4 regions of the Chryseobacterium sp. MYb328 genome follow, and region 1 is predicted to be linked to each of the others. Evidence: riboswitches for the same ligand, from Rfam matches in the RefSeq annotation. Region 1 holds a riboswitch; each other region holds the start of a gene.
The links. A riboswitch is a leader RNA that binds a small molecule or an ion and turns the genes downstream of it on or off. The one in region 1 is predicted to bind cobalamin.
Positions count from the first base shown of each region.

Region 2: it holds a riboswitch for cobalamin, as region 1 does, so the genes downstream of both, prpB (methylisocitrate lyase) here and WH267_RS13300 (T9SS type A sorting domain-containing protein) in region 1, are expected to answer to the same signal.
Region 3: it holds a riboswitch for cobalamin, as region 1 does, so the genes downstream of both, metE (5-methyltetrahydropteroyltriglutamate--homocysteine S-methyltransferase) here and WH267_RS13300 (T9SS type A sorting domain-containing protein) in region 1, are expected to answer to the same signal.
Region 4: it holds a riboswitch for cobalamin, as region 1 does, so the genes downstream of both, WH267_RS04745 (TonB-dependent receptor plug domain-containing protein) here and WH267_RS13300 (T9SS type A sorting domain-containing protein) in region 1, are expected to answer to the same signal.

Region 1 is NZ_JBBGZQ010000012.1:65,863-70,116, forward strand. Features, by position in the region: gene WH267_RS13290 (aspartyl protease family protein) at 1-15, shown strand, start outside; gene WH267_RS13295 (esterase-like activity of phytase family protein) at 132-1,397, opposite strand; cobalamin riboswitch at 1,653-1,841, shown strand; gene WH267_RS13300 (T9SS type A sorting domain-containing protein) at 1,913-3,028, shown strand; gene clpP (ATP-dependent Clp endopeptidase proteolytic subunit ClpP) at 3,232-3,918, opposite strand; gene dnaG (DNA primase) at 4,030-4,254, opposite strand, start outside.
Region 2 is NZ_JBBGZQ010000002.1:185,169-189,422, forward strand. Features, by position in the region: gene prpC (bifunctional 2-methylcitrate synthase/citrate synthase) at 1-470, opposite strand, end outside; gene prpB (methylisocitrate lyase) at 457-1,365, opposite strand; cobalamin riboswitch at 1,807-2,001, opposite strand; gene WH267_RS02850 (helix-turn-helix transcriptional regulator) at 2,337-3,335, opposite strand; gene WH267_RS02855 (VOC family protein) at 3,508-4,164, shown strand; gene WH267_RS02860 (DUF6796 family protein) at 4,207-4,254, shown strand, end outside.
Region 3 is NZ_JBBGZQ010000041.1:11,564-15,817, forward strand. Features, by position in the region: gene WH267_RS24495 (XRE family transcriptional regulator) at 1-41, opposite strand, end outside; gene WH267_RS24500 (bacteriocin-like protein) at 477-761, shown strand; gene WH267_RS24505 (Lrp/AsnC family transcriptional regulator) at 910-1,371, opposite strand; cobalamin riboswitch at 1,560-1,745, shown strand; gene metE (5-methyltetrahydropteroyltriglutamate--homocysteine S-methyltransferase) at 1,921-4,224, shown strand.
Region 4 is NZ_JBBGZQ010000003.1:157,830-162,083, reverse strand. Features, by position in the region: gene WH267_RS04760 (TonB-dependent receptor plug domain-containing protein) at 1-108, shown strand, start outside; gene WH267_RS04755 (MbnP family protein) at 156-1,022, shown strand; gene WH267_RS04750 (cytochrome-c peroxidase) at 1,039-2,058, shown strand; cobalamin riboswitch at 2,189-2,375, shown strand; gene WH267_RS04745 (TonB-dependent receptor plug domain-containing protein) at 2,489-4,254, shown strand, end outside.

The sequences.
Region 1 (4,254 bases):
GTTTGGATTGAATAGGCTGAACAAACACCACCTTTCTTCCAAATATCTTTTATTTTCTAAACTAATTATCAAGGTCAATAATAATAAAAAGCGGCGGAATAAATCCGCCGCTTTCCGTTAAAAAAATCTAATTATTGAATATCGACTATATACATAGTTCCTTTGTCTACCTTCCCTGTTTTAGGAAGTATTTTTGCTTTAGGATTTCCGTTTCCATCATCTACTACCCCAAAGTCATCATCATTGAAAACAGCCAGTTTATTGTTTCCTAAATAAACAATTCCCTCAAATTTATCGTGCTCATATCCTAGTTTAGCAACCAGGTCTACCGCTAGTTTTTTAGAAACAGGTTTAATTCCTGCGTTGGCAAGTTCATCCCAGGTACACTGTTCCAACGCTTTTCCGTTTACTTTCATTCCGTCTACAGCTGCAAGGTCAGTTCCGGTAACATCCGTTGCATCACTTAAGTTGATTCTGTATACCTTTTTAATTCCGCCCTGTGTCCCGAAATTACCATCTCTTTCAATCACTAGGAATTCATTATTCCCTAATGCCGTAATGTCACAAACAGAATCCGAAGCTCCACCATCCTGCTTATACAGATATTGTTTCGTTTTTCCAGTACTGATATCGAAAGTTACGATTCTCGTTAAGGTTGTGTTCGTTGCCAAAGCTTTTGAAGGCACCAACATCATGGACTGTATTGTCCCCACCAATGTTTTCCCGTCCGGAGTTATACAAAGACCTTCCATTCCTCTGTTGGCTCTTCTTTTAGCTAAAACGGCAGGTAATTTTCTACTTCCTGTATTTACCCCAATCGGGCTTATTCTTTCCAGCTCTACTCCATCAGCACTATAATGAACAATGTGCGGTCCGTATTCATCAGAAACCCAGAATGTACCATCTGATGCAGCTACAATACTTTCACTGTCTAAGCCATATTTATCCGTTCCCAGAACATTTCCTGATGCATCATAAGCTACTTCACCTGTACTTCCCATTCCTACTGGGTTTGGAAGTCCTGTAATAGGCTGTCCGGATGGATTTTTAAGTTTAATATATTTGATTACTTCTACATTCCCTTCAGCATTAATTTTAAAATGCATAATGGTTGGAGTAAAATTGGGAGTTAAAAATTTTTTACCATTCTGATAATCTGTATTCGGACCACGGTCTGTAATCACATAAAACTCCCCTTTTCTTGTAGGGTGAGCAGCAGCTCCTGAGCCAAATCCACCATTAATCACAGCTACTCCGTTTATTGTTGCCAAAGTAGAAAATGGAAATTCCTGCGGAAGTTTAGAATAATTAACATCCTGGTTATTTACATTATTTTCATCATCTTTACATGACCATAATACAGTCATCATCAAAGCAGATAATAGTAATTTTTTCATATTAACTTTTATGGCGCGAAAGTATAACTTGATTATAAACTGATCTTGAATGCAATGATAATTGTATTTTAACAATAGAACCTAAAGATGAATTCAGTATAAACAACAAAAATTCAGATTTAACTTAAAAATCCGAACACATAAACCCAATCCATTACCAATCAATAAATTCAAATTCAGAAAATACAATTAACCTTTAATAAAAGGTTAAAACAGGTATGTAATTCACAAAATAGGCATCAAAAATTTATATGATATATTTGCGGTCTTTAAGGTTGAACACTGTTCATAATAGGGAATTAAGTGAGAATATTATTCAAATCTTGAGCTGTACCCGCAACTGTAAGCTGTTTACCTGTAGCTGTATGATACCACTGGACCAAAATCCGGGAAGGTTAGCTATAGGATGCGAGCCAGGAGACCTGCCTTGAATAAACTTTTAATTTTAGAATCAGACTATACCAGTCTCTTCCTATTAATAAGTTTCGGGAATAAAACTTTAATTTAATTATATTATGAGAAAAATCTATTTTTTTTTCTTACTGCTTTGTACGCAGTTTTTCTTCGCTCAATTCACAGAAAATGACATTAAGTTTTGGGTGGGAACCGGTTCTAAAAAGGCCTATTTCATTGCTGATTTTAATGACAACAACACGCCTAATTCTTATGTTTGGGGCTATCGTTTTGATGATGATAATTTAATGGCGGAAGATATGGTTAATGCTATTGTAGAAGCAGAGCCTAAAATAGAGGCTGACATTCCTTCAGGGTTCCTGTACAGCTTCACATACAATCATCATACTCCAAGTACAGATGACTACTGGATTACCTGGTCGGGACCTAATGCAGGGAATATGTCCAATCAAAATAATGGTGTAGGCTATACTGCTTTAACAGACGGACTATGGTTTGGAATAACCTATGGAATGGATGAAATTGATACCCCACCATCAACTCCAGTACCCGCTTACAGTTCCCAATGGTATACTTCATCACAAATTACCCATTGGATTGGAACAGGAACCAATAAAAGTCTTGTAGTGGTAGATTTTGGAACTAATAATTCTAATGATCAAGCCAATTCATTTGTTTTTGGAATTCAGTATAATGGCAGTATAACAGCGGAACAGGCTCTGCAGCTTATCCAGTCACAAGCTTCCTATTTCAATTTCACTTCCAGCAATAACCAAATTTCCAATCTATCACTCAATACCTTCACAGGAAATAACTCCGGAACAGAAAACTGGAAATTATACACCGGAGAAGACCTTTCTAGCTGGCAGAAAAAAACTGATCTCAGCCAGATACAATTGAGTAACAATATATGGTTAGGATTAAGTTTCGGACAAAGAAGACCTTTCACACCAACTGAGGCACATAACGCTACATTATCGGTGGCTTCAGCAAACAAGAAAGCATTATTCAATATTTATCCAAATCCAACAAGTGATTTTATTCAGATTGAAACTCCTGAAAATATCAAAGAAGTCAATATTTATTCTTCTTTAGGACAGAAAGTGATGACTACTCAGACATCTAAGATTAATGTTACATCTTTAAATACCGGTGTATACTGGGTTGAGGTTAAAACTAAGAGTGGTTCTACTGTACATAAGATTGTGAAGAAGTAAAGAGGGAGATGGTAAACCACCCCGTCAAAAATTCTTTGAATTTTCGACACCCCTCCATCGGAGGAGAATATCACGTCTTCAATTTTGATATTTCTTCGTTATAGCAATCCGCTATGAAACGTACAATAAAAATTCGTGTATTCGCCGCAAACAAAAAAACGCATCCAAGTTGGATGCGTTTTTCATTATGATTATACAATCAATTATTTTTTCTCTGTAGATCTTTGAAGAACCTCATCTACCATACCGTAGCTTTTAGCTTCTTCGGAAGTCATCCAGTAATCTCTGTCGGAAGATTTCTCTACCCACTCGTAAGTCTGTCCTGAATGATGAGCAATAATGTCATAAAGCTCCTGCTTCAATTTCAACATCTCTCTTAAGTTGATCTCCATATCGGAAGCTACTCCCTGAGCACCTCCTGAAGGCTGGTGAATCATTACTCTTGAATGTTTAAGCGCAGAACGCTTTCCTTTTTCTCCTGCAACCAATAATACGGCTCCCATAGAAGCAGCCATTCCTGTACAGATTGTCGCTACATCCGGCTTAATGATCTGCATGGTGTCATAAATACCTAAACCGGCATATACACTTCCACCAGGAGAATTGATATAGATCTGAATATCTTTAGACGGATCTGCACTTTCCAGGAATAAAAGCTGAGCAGTAACGATATTCGCTACCTGATCGTCAATTCCAGTTCCCAGGAAGATAATTCTATCCATCATCAGACGGGAAAAAACGTCCATCTGAGCAACGTTTAATCTTCTTTCTTCCATGATGTACGGAGTTAAATTCGTTGGGCCATACATTCCCATATACTGATCGGTAGCCAGACCGTTGTTTCCTAAATGTTTTACAGAGAAATCTCTGAATTCCTTTTTAATGTCCATATTGATATTATGTATTATTTTAAAATATTTCCGAAGTTTAAATTACAATATTTATTCCTAAAATTTTATAGGACTTTTTGTCATAGAATCCGGAATCCTTTTGTCTTTAAACTATCTTTTCCGATCTACATAGATTCCCTTGATCGGGGAATACTCAATGATATTACTCAATCGGATGGAAGCCTGCTTCAGTAAAGTAATTTTTTTGATCAGCTCAAAGTACTTTACTTCATCAGCCCCACTGTATTGATCCAGCTCGCCCGCCGTTTCCTTAATCAGATAATCAATATATCTGTATTTATGTAGCAAAACATCACCCTGGATCTGATCTGCAAC
Region 2 (4,254 bases), on a different contig from region 1:
ACATCAATCTCTTTTCCATTATGGGTATAGTGATACCAGTATAATAAACCCGAACTGAATGATGCCAGTAATTTATCTGCAATATCCCTCGCTCCGGCAATATTATGATCGTCTTTTTCCGGTTGAATACTGCCAATAGCGGATACCATGGATCTCATTACATCCATCGGATGTGCCGCTGCCGGAATACTCTTTAAAATATTTCTTACAGAATGGGGTAACCCTCTTAAAGACTTTAATTTAGCTTTGTAATTTTTCAATTGAGCTCCGGTAGGCAGCTGACCATAGATCAAAAGGTAAGCTACTTCTTCAAACTCCGCTTTTTCAGCCAGATCCAGGATGTCATATCCTCTGTAGTGGAGATCATTTCCACTTTTTCCTACGCTGCAAAGCGCTGTATTGCCTGCTGCTACTCCAGAAAGGGCAACGCTTTTCTTAGGCTTGAATGTTGGTTCGCTATTCGTTGACATTACTATTTTGTTTAAAAAGGTTATCTAATTTTTGTTCATAATCATGGTATCCAATGCTTTGATAGAGTTCTTCTCTGGTCTGCATAGTGTCTAATACATGGGCCTGGGTTCCGTCTTTGCGGATGTGTTCATAGACATTCAGGGCCGCTTTATTGGCTGCACGGAAAGCTGAAAGAGGGTAAAGGATCAATCCTACGCCTGCATCTTTTAATTCATCAACCGTATACATATCAATCATTCCAAACTCTGTGATGTTGGCCAATACAGGGATTCCCGCTGCATCAACGAATTTTTGATAAAAACTTAGATCAGGAACTGCTTCGGCAAAAATAAAATCAGCACCGGCTTCCTTATAGGCAATGGCTCTTTCAAGAGTTTTTTCCAGCCCTTCATTGGCAAAAGCATCCGTTCTGGCTCCGATTACAAAACTTTCATCTGTACGGGCATCTGCAGCAGCCTTCAGCCTGTCTGACATCTCTTCTTTGGTTACGAGTTCTTTTCCTGGACGATGTCCACAACGTTTTGCTCCCACCTGATCTTCGATATGTAAAGCTGCTGCACCTGCTTTAATCAATGATTTTACAGTTCTGGCGACGTTGAATGCTGATGGGCCAAATCCTGTATCCACATCTACCAGTAAAGGTAAATCACAGACATTGGTAATTCTTTGAATATCAATTAATACATCTTCCAGCGTGGTAATTCCCAAATCAGGAATTCCTAAAGATCCGGCAGCAACGCCGCCGCCTGAAAGATAAATGGCATTGAAGCCGGCTTGTTTGGCCAATAATGCATGGTTGGCATTGATGGCCCCGACAATCTGAAGAGGACTTTCTTTTTGCATAGCCTTCCGGAATTGAGTACCGGGAGACTTCCAGTTTTCATTTTTAGTCATTGTAATATTTATGGTTTAGGTGAAATTTGTTTACAGATAGAGAAGAATAGCGATCATGATTTAATTGCAGGGAAGTAAAAAGAGAATAATGAGTATCGCTTCGATTTGCTGCCAACAGACAGAAAATCTGTGTGTTTTTTAGGAAACAGCATTTCAGGATCTTGACAGATCTGTTGGGTGTGTAGGAATTATCGAAATGGGTTAGGTACATTTTTTACTTTTTACATGCATTAAACGCTATAAAAAGTTCCTGCAGACTTCACAATGCTTTGTGAGAAAGAAAAATTACGGAAAGGTGACACGGATGAGCGGTAGATTCATAGAAGAACCTGTTGTTCTGCTATTATCTATCTCAAAAAATAATACGAGTTGATAAACTATTTTATCATATCATTATCCATACCGTATCATACCTGACTATAAGCTTCAAACCGCGAAAGCATCGTCAATTCGAAATAGGCAGGTCTCCTGACTTGTAACGGTTTTTATCATCCTTCCCATATACCGGAGCATACAGTGGATATGAATTTGATAAAAACCTTTTTGTTGTTACTTACAGTTGCGCGACAGTTCGTGATTTGCACACGATTCCCTTTTAATACACAGCTAAGTGTTACCAATTTCGGTTGATAAAGAAGGTGTTAAGAACTCCTTGGTGGTAAATATAGACATTTTATGAAAACGACAAAATATTTTATGCGAACAATAATTAATTGAATGTAATTTGTTGATAACGTTTTGATTACGAAATGTATCTTTTGATGTTTTTAAAATAATATCTGGAATTTGCCCGGGTTTTTAATTACCAAATTGTTAACAAATAAGATAGAATTTTAAATTGATTTAAATAAAAGGTGTGTTTTTGTAGTAACTTTTCATATTTAAAAACAGAAGGAAAATACTGAATAAGTTCAAAGCTTCAAAATTGGAGTTAATTTCTAAAATACTGCATTTAAAATATAAGAAAAAATTTAGCGGCTGATTCCGTTTCCGTATTTAAACTGGCTTGGAATGATGTTATATTTTCTCTTAAATGCTGCTGAAAAATGTCTGGAATTTTTATATCCAATCACCTCAGAAATTTCATTAATACTTAGATCTCCTTCTATAAGCATTTTTTTTGCATGTTCCATCTTTATATCATTCCAGAAGCCGAATACGGTAGTTCCGAAAAGCTCTTTAAATCCCTTTTTTAAAGTAAATTCATTGGTTCCTACCTGATGGGCAAGGTCTATTAATGAACAGTTTTCATTAAGGTTATTGACGATAAAATCTCTCACTGCATAAATTTTATCTTCATCTTTTTTAAGAAGTGATGAGGTGGAAGAAGTAGTATTAAAAAGCTGTTCCAGTTGTAAAAGAAGAAGTTCAGCCACCTTGGCTTCAAGGTAGATTCTTTTAAAAATACCTTTTCTGTCGCAGTGAATGATGTCGTTCAGAACCTGGTACATTTCCAGGCTGATCCGGCAATGGTCCGGATTGATAAGACATGAATGCTGTTTCTCAATAGCATTTCTGAATGTATTGAATAGTTCAGAGTCTTCAGGAAGGAATTTCTTAAAAAAATCCGGGGCTAAATTAACTTCCAGGATCTGCATTTCATGACCGTCGAATTCCATCTGGCCACTCATCTGATGGGCATAAATTATATTATGCTGATAACTTTCAAAACAAACTTTATTGTTGAAATTCTCTGAAAGAGCAGCGCTTTTTCCTTTTAATGAAAAATGCATTTCAACACTTTCGAAATCGGCCTCAAAGTACAGTAATACTTTATTTTCAAGTGAAACATTCCCGAAGCCAATGTGAACATTCTCAAAACAGATCTCATGATAAAAACCATTTCCATAAGGAGGTTTCAGATGGGTAATACACTCTCTGATTTCGCCATCGTTCTGGTAATAGGCATTGGGATATTTTCTTTCCACCAATGTTCCTCCAATTTTATCATCGTAGACCCGTAATGCCATTATTATTTTATTATGATTAGAATTCTCCTTTTTGCGGACTTTTTACTCCCTTTTGCGTACCTGTGTGCCCCAATTTTCATCTTAGTTTTGCACAAAGATAAATAATTATTTAGAATGATTCTTAATAGTAAGCTTGATTTTATCTATTAAGATCAAATAAAAAATAATAGAAATGAAGAATAATATACAACTAAGTCATGTATTGTATCGGGTGCAGGATTTACATATTGCGGTAAAAAAGCTACAGGATGCAGGCTTTATTGTTGAATATGGAGCATACCCTGATAAGGCTTATAATGCTTTGATATGGTTTGAGAAAGGCATTTTTATCGAAATTTACCATAATTCCGGGCTTCCTGTTTATATAAAATGGATGATGAAGGTCTTTGGGTATCAATCGGTTTTAGAACGGATGAGGCAATGGGAAGATATAGAGGAAGGCTGGTGTGAATGGTCTCTGGAGTCTGCATTGGAAAACCTGAATTCAGAGAAACAGTTTTTCGAAAGTGAAAATACAGGGTTCAGGTTTCATAAGGCTAAAAGAAAAGATGGAGATGGAAATAAACTTAAATGGGAACTTCTGATGCCTGATGATATTGATTTTCCTTTTTTAATGTCTGCTTATATTCCTAATCCCAGGCCCAAAGAAATTAATCATCCCAACGGAATTGTAGGAGTGAAAAATATTAAGGTAGGCACCGATCGTCTGAATACTCAGGTATTAAACCGCTTGCTCACCAATCAGGAAGGGTTAGAGCTTATACAAGGGAAAGGATTACAGACTGTAGAATTCATCAATTCTGATTTGAAAATTGAAAATATATTATAACCCCGGATTTCTTAGAATCAAAAATTATTTAAAGAACGAAATATGAATTATTCAAGTAAAATAAACTGGTCTTTTGCCGCCGCAATTATG
Region 3 (4,254 bases), on a different contig from region 1:
TTGGCTCTCAAAGAGCGTATATTATTTGAAAAAATTGACATTGATAGAAGTATGTCCACAAAAATACAAATTTTACGCCCTGTGGTCAATAATCAGAACAGCATTTACCATAAAATTTAGAGAATTTTATCACTTCTTAACTAAAGCAAGAAAAATCAGCTAATAAAGCACCTGTTTTTTACAGTTGCAGCCTCAGTTTTTACCTTTAAAACCTCATTTTAACAAACATTAAATATTAACCATTAAAAAGTTAATTTACATTGAAAATATTAACTCCAACATTTAAAATTTGAAATATGTTTTTTAAAATTTAGTGAATCAATCAGATACAAACAAAAATGATATACACAATGTTATTCATTTATATTAACGAAATATTAAATAATAAAATTGTTTAATTATTTTATTCAAAATAATATGAGTTTATTATTAATTATCATATATTTGTGATGTATTAATCATATAAAATTTTAATCATGAAAAATTTCAAAAAACTAGACAGAAACGAACTAAAATCAATTTCAGGAGAAGGATTACTTGATCCAATCGGAGGTTTACTAGGAGGTCTAGGAGGCGTTGTTGGTGGCGTTCTTGGAGGAGTAGGTACTATCGTAGGTGGCGTTGTTACCGGAGTAGGTTCTACAGTAGGTGGAGTTATCGGCGGTGTAGGTACTGTTGTAGGAAACGCTTTATGCCAAACACAGTGTGTAGTTAATGGTGTAATCCACATCAAATTATTAGAGTGTGGTTCTACTTGCTAATCAGCAACTCCATTAAAAATTAAAAAAGTATAGCCGCTCTATTCTTAGAGCGGCTTTTTTATTTTTTTATTCTGAATATGATACTAAATATATTACACCTGACAGGTTTTTAAAGCCTGTTAAGTTTTAGGTAAATAAAACAGTCATTTTATAAAGTCAAGCCCTGATTATTTTTTACTTCAGACATTACAAAGGTACTGTGTGTACTTCCTATAGAGTCTACAGAACCCAGCTTATTAAATACAAAATCCTGATAATGTTTCATATCGCGAACCTGAACTTTCAACAGGAAATCAAAATCTCCGGAAATATTGTAACATTCTGCCACTTCTTCAATTTCCAGGATTTCTTTTACAAAATCATAGCCCACAGAGCGGTCATGAATTTTCAATTTAATCTGGCAGAATACCGTAAATCCACGGTTAAGCTTTTCTGCATCCAGAATTGCTGCATATCTTTTTACAAAGCCTTCCTGTTCCAGTCTTTTTACCCTCTCAAAAACAGGAGAAGGTGACAGATTAATTTCCTTAGCAAGTTCTTTAACGGTCAATTTTGCATTGTTCTGAAGCAGTTTCAGCAGTTTTATGTCCTTATCATCAAGTTGTTCCACAGAATATTATTCTTTTATATTTTAAAATCACCCAAATATACAGAATTATATTCTTTAAAAATACAATTTAAAAGCTATATTAACCAAATAAACCCTGTTTAATTGCTAATATATTCTGTTTTAGTAATTTTACACAAAATTAAAATCTTTTATCAGACATACTATTGGTAAAAGATCGTTCTTTACAATCTTCATCAAACAGGAAAGGTTTTACTTAAGGTAGATTAATAGGGAATCGTGTGAGAATCACGAGCTGTCGCGCAACTGTAAGTAACACATCAAAGGTTTCTGTCCTTAGATATCCACTGCCAAAAGCGGGAAGGATGACAGAAACTGTTACAAGTCAGGAGACCTGCCTTTACTGAATTGACAATGCTTTCGCGGTCTGAAGCTTTTGAGTCATACAGATGATCTATTGCAGTACGTTTTATCTCCGGGTGAAACTGTACCAACTGCTTATATCACCTGATCTCAAAAATTTCTATCCCGAACAGCATTCCGAAGCATTCAAAGAGCATTTAAAATAAGTTTAATTTAAAATTTGTAAAAATGCAAACACACATTCTGGGCTATCCGCGTATTGGTAGCAAAAGAGAACTAAAAAAAGCCTGCGAACAGTATTGGTCAGGTAAAATCGTTTTGGAAGAACTTCTTACCGTAGGAAGATCTATCTGCAGCCAGAACTGGAACCTTCAGAAAGAAGCAGGAATCGATCTTATTCCCTGCAATGATTTTTCCTACTACGACCAGGTGCTGGACATGAGCCTTGTGGTAGGAGCTATCCCAACACGTTATCATGAGGTAGCTCTTAAAAAGAACAATTCGGAACTGGATCTTTACTTTGCCATGGCAAGAGGATATCAGAAAGACGGATTGGATATCACTGCGATGGAAATGACGAAGTGGTTTGATACCAATTATCATTATATAGTCCCTGAATTTTATAAAAATCAGCAGTTTAAACTTACCTCAGATAAGATTTTTAATGAATTTGCCGGAGCAAAACAGGCAGGGATCAATGCAAAACCTGTAATTATCGGTTTGGTTTCTTATTTACTTTTAGGAAAGGAAAAAGAAGAAGGATTTGATAAGCTGGATCTTGCCCATAATCTTCTTCCAGTTTATATTGATATCTTATCAAAGTTACAAAGCCAGGGTGCTGAATGGATTCAGTTTGATGAACCTTTCTTAGCCTTAGACCTTACTGAAAAGGCAAAAGAAGCCTATACTTTTGTATATACTGAGCTTAGAAGACAGTTTCCAAAACTTACATTCATTGTAACGACATATTTCGAAGGATTAAAGAACAACCTGTCTCTTGCAGCCTCACTTCCTGTGAATGTACTGCATATTGATCTGATAAGAAACCCTGAGCAGCTTGAAGATGCACTTGATTCTATTCCAGAAAGCCTAAGCTTATCTCTTGGAGTGGTAGATGGCAGAAACATCTGGAAAAATGATTATGAAAAATCTTTATCTATCATCAAAAAAGCAGTTGAAAAATTAGGATCTGAAAGAGTTTTCATCGCTCCTTCATGCTCTCTGCTGCATTCACCATGTGATTTAGATTTTGAAACCGGTCTTCAATCTGAAATCAAAAACTGGCTGGCTTTTGCCAAACAAAAAGTAAAAGAAGTGGTAATCCTTAAAGAGCTGGCTTCGGAAACTTCTGATCATAATATTCTTCTGGATTTTGAAAACAATAAAAAAGCCGCTTCAGACAGAAAAACATCTTTACTGATTCATAATGAAAATGTAAAACTAAGAGCATATTCTATTACAGAGGCAGATTCGCAAAGGAAAAATTCATTCAGTGTCCGTAAAGAGACTCAACAAAAGGCATTACAGCTTCCTTTATTTCCTACGACAACCATCGGGTCATTTCCACAGACTGCTGAAGTAAGAAGCTGGAGAGCAAAATTCAAAAAGGGAGAACTGACTGCCGAGCAATATGATACTTTATTAAAAGAGGAAACCCAAAAAACGATTCGTTGGCAGGAAAGCATCGGAATTGATGTTCTTGTTCATGGTGAGTATGAGCGTAATGATATGGTGGAATATTTCGGAGAGCAATTACAGGGATTTACTTTTACTAAAAACGGTTGGGTACAGAGCTATGGAAGCCGTTCTGTAAAGCCACCAATCATTTTTGGAGATGTCTCAAGGCCTGAACCTATGACGGTGTATTGGTCTCAATATGCGCAATCTCAAACCAATCAATGGGTAAAAGGAATGCTTACAGGACCTGTAACCATCTTACAATGGTCATTTGTACGTGACGACCAGCCCCGTTCCGAAACCTGTAAACAGATTGCTCTGGCGATCCGTGATGAAGTTCAGGATCTGGAAAAAGCAGGAATCAGGATTATTCAGATTGATGAACCGGCTATCCGTGAAGGACTTCCATTGAGAAAAACGGATTGGCAAGATTACCTTAAATGGGCTGTAGAAGCGTTTAAAATCTCAGCAAGTGGAGTAGAAGATGCCACCCAGATCCATACGCATATGTGCTATTCAGAATTTAATGACATAATTAAGAATATTGCAGATATGGATGCTGATGTGATTACGATAGAATGCTCAAGGTCTCAAATGGAACTTTTACATGCTTTTGCAGACTTCAAATATCCTAATGAAATTGGCCCAGGCGTGTATGACATTCACTCTCCGAGAGTTCCTTCCAAGGAAGAAATGACTGAACTGCTGAAAAAAGCTCAGGATGTAATTCCTTCGAACCAACTTTGGGTAAATCCGGATTGTGGTTTGAAAACCAGACATTGGGAAGAAACAGAAAAAGCCTTAATTGCTATGGTTGCAGCTGCTAAAGAGGCTTCTGTAGAATATGCATCTTAACTATTTTCAACCTTATATCAACCAAAAAGC
Region 4 (4,254 bases), on a different contig from region 1:
GTAGGAGCCGAAAACCTGTTAAACAAATATTACAGCACCTATGCAGACTGGGGAAACATCCCAAGAATGGGGCGTAATATTTATACGTCTTTAAAATTCAACTTTTAAAGATGACAAAAACTTTAATTAAAACAACAACAACTAAAATTTTTAAAATGCAAAACTTAAAACAATATCTACTATTATCCGCTTTTTCATTAGGTGTAATTTCTTGCCAAAACAGTGATGATAATCCTGTTGCCAATAATGTTACCCTTGAATTCAAGAATACGTTTAGAAATGAAACGATTGTTCTCGGAGGTGCCACTTCAAGTACAGCCACTATCAATACTTCAGCAGAAGGACAAGTTCATCATTTTTCAGAATTGAAATATGTGATCAGTAATATTCGTCTGGTAAAAGCAGATGGTAATGAAGTTCCTTATAAAGTCAATGATCTGGATCAGGGCGCTACCGTGATTGACCAATCAAAACCGGAAACGCTTCGTTATTTGCTGAGTAATATCCCTGCCGGAGAGTATAAAAAGATCAAATTCGGATTAGGAGTAAAAAAAGACCTGAATGTTTTGGATCAGGTGAGATTTCCAAAGTTCTATGCCACTGTAGGTTCTAACGATACCCAAATGATGTGGGAATGGGGAGCAGGGTATCGTTTTACAAAAATCGAAGGTTTTTATGGAGTAGATAACAAACAGATGTCTATCCACACAGGAAGTACTATAAAAGGATCAGAAGGTAATTTTACCCAGGGAGTAGATGCATATAGAGATGTGACTTTAGATCTTTCTCAACATGCCATTGTAGATAACAAAGCGCCTAAAATTATTATTAAAGCAGATTTTGATAAACTGTTAACGGGGAAAATTAATACGATTGTATTGGTTACGGGAACAGGATCAGATGGTAATGCTACTCCGAATATTCATACTGCTAACCAAATGGTAAAATTTGTTGATAACCTTGGTGGAAATGGTTCAAGTGATATTTCCGGAATGTTTTCAGTGAGTGGTGTTGAAAACTAGACTCTTCTCTGCTGCAATGAAAAAAGGATTAAGTTTTTTAGCCATTTTCATTCTGTTAATATCTTGTAATAATGATCGTTACGAACCTATTTCTGACGATAATCCACAGGTCTTGCTCAATATTCCGTCTGGGTTTCCGGAACTAAACAATTCGGTGAACTCTAATAAACCTACAAAATATGGAGTAGAATTAGGGGAGAAATTATTTAATGAGAAAAGGTTAAGTGCAGATAATACTATTTCCTGTTCCAGCTGTCATATTCAGGGAAATTCTTTTGCAGATCATAATGCACAGGGAATAGGAATTCAGAATAGAGTAGGGTTGCGAAATGTTCCCGCTATTCAGAATATGCTCTTTATGAAGTTTTATAATTGGGATGGCAATATCCTTGAATTGGAAAAACAGCCGTTGGTTCCTATTATTACTCATGAAGAAATGGGGTCTTCTATTCTGGAAGTGATAGGGAAAATAAGGGATGATATGATGTATAAAGATTTATTCAGAAAAGCATTTGGAGATGAAGCCATTACTGCTGAAAGGATTTATAAGAGTATTGCACAGTATGAGTACACTCTGATTTCTGCCAATAGCAAGTATGATAAGGTAAAACGGAAAGAAGGAGAAAGTTTTACAGAAAATGAAGCCTTGGGATATCAGACTTTTCAACAGAAATGTGCGGGTTGTCATAATACAGAGTTGTTTACTGATCAGAGTTTCAGGAATATTGGGTTTCCTGTAAATCCGGATACCAATGAAGCCGGCCGTGGAAGGGTTACGGGTATTCCGGCAGATTATATGAGTTTTCGGGTTCCTTCTTTAAGAAATGTAGAATATACAGCACCTTATGGAAGTTATGGACAGTTCCCAACATTAAGGGCAGTCCTTGATTATTTTGACAAAGGTGTTTTATCTGCAGATAACCTTGATCCTGTTTTTAAAAATAATGGAAACAGAATTCCTCTCTCGGAGCAGGAAAAGACAAATCTTATCCTGTTTATGAAAACGCTTAGTGATCGTGAATTTGTAAAAAAATAATCACGGGTAAAAACAGAAAAACTCAACAAAAATTGATTGCTTAAATCCCGTTACAATCTAGCGGGATTTTTCATGTTTACTAATTGATAATCATTTTATTCTGCATGCCATCGTATCTGGTGAGAATTTTATATCTTTGCCGGAATTTGGTGAGCCATAATAAGCTCTTAAAAGGGAATCCGGTGAAAATCTGGAACAGACCCGCTGCTGTAAGCTCCGCACCAAAGTTTTTGAAGAATAGATCCACTGTTTTTAGGAATGGGAAGGATTTCAAAAACGGAGTAAGTCAGAAGACCTGCCAGAAATAATAAACGTTTGACGCTTTCGTGGAATAAAGCTTAGGACAACAATGATTCTGTGCAGTAACAGCTGTGCTTTGTCGTTGCTTTTCTTATATCCATTAGCGTCATCATGATCCATGAATGAGCTAATGATAGCAAAACTAACTACATTTCAATTCCATACAATTGTTTTCACGGTATTCGTGTTAACCTCTCAAATTCTATTTTCTCAAACCAGAAAAAAAGACAGTATCAAAGGAGAAGTCATAAAGACTGTCAATATTTACAAAAAAAACTTTAAAGAAATCTTGCCTGCACAGGTCTTACAGGGTGAAGAGCTTGAAAGGCTTAATAGTCATTCTGTTGCGGATGCATTAAGGTATTTCTCCGGAGTTCAGATTAAAGATTACGGTGGAATGGGTGGTTTGAAGACGGTCAATATCCGAAGTATGGGAAGCCAGAATGTAGGTGTTTTCTATGATGGAATCCAGCTTGGGAATGCTCAGAACGGAGTGGTCGATTTGGGAAGATATTCTCTGGATGATCTGGAAGAGATCTCGTTGTACAATGGTCAGAAAAGTGAAATTTTTCAACCGGCAAAAGACTTCGGATCGTCAGGATCTATTTATTTACAACCCAAAACACCGGTATTCACAGGAAACAGGAAAACCAATCTTCTGATCAGAGCAAAAAGTGCTTCTATTGATTTATTTAATCCTTCTTTTCGCTTAGAGCAAAAGATTTCAAAAAGAATTTCAGCAAGCGTCAGTGCAGAATTTCTCCAAAGTGATGGGCTTTATAAGTTCCACTATAGCAGGAAATATCCTAATGGGGCTACTGCTTCTGATACTATTTCCAAAAGATATGACTCCGACATTAAAGCAAAACGCTTTGAAGCTGCTCTTAATGGAACTTTAAATAACGGAAGCTGGAATATACGAGGGTATGGTTATATTTCAAACCGTGGTATTCCGGCACCTATTGTGAAGAACCGTTTTAAGGCAAGAGGAGCAAGAATGCTTGATGAAAATTATTTTGTTCAGGCCAATTTCAGGAAAAAGCTGTTTCCTAAGCTTGAAACTCAGCTGAAGGCAAAGTTTGCTTACGATTACACTTATTTTAACGATACGGTATTGTCTCAGTCTGCGATGCCCGCCATCAATACTTATATTCAACGGGAGGTTTATCTTTCCTCTTCCAATGTATACTCTATCACTCCTAATTGGGATGTCAGTCTGAATGGAGATTTTCAGTATAATAATATGGATGCTAATTTGTATAAATTTTCATATCCTACCCGCTATACTACACTTGTTGCTTTAGCTTCTACCTACCAGTGGAACAGGTTTAAGTTTTTAGGAAGTCTTTTAGGAACATTTACTTTTGAGGAAGTAAAAATGAATAAGCGCCCTGATGACAGGAGAGAATGGACACCTGCTTTCTTTATGAGTTATCAGCCGGAAGCAATGCCAGAGCTTACCCTCAGAGCTTTCTATAAAAATATCTTCAGATTGCCAACCTTTAATGACCTGTATTATACGAGTGTTGGAAATACCTATCTGCAACCTGAGTTTACCCATCAGTATGACGTAGGATTTACCTATCAGAAAAGGTATGATCATTCCCTATTTAAAGGTCTTTATGTAAAAGTAGATGGCTATTATAACAAAGTAAAAGATAAAATTGTAGCAGTGCCAACCACTAATATGTTTCGTTGGATGATGGTGAACCTTGGGAAGGTTGAAATCATTGGAGTAGATGTAAACGTACAGGCTGAAATGATGTTAGGGAATGTGAAAATTAAACCATTATTATCGTATACCTATCAGAGAGCTCAGGACAAAACAAACAATGGCGGAGAGAAAGAAACCTATTATGGAGAACAAATTCCTTATACGCCATGGCATAGCGGATC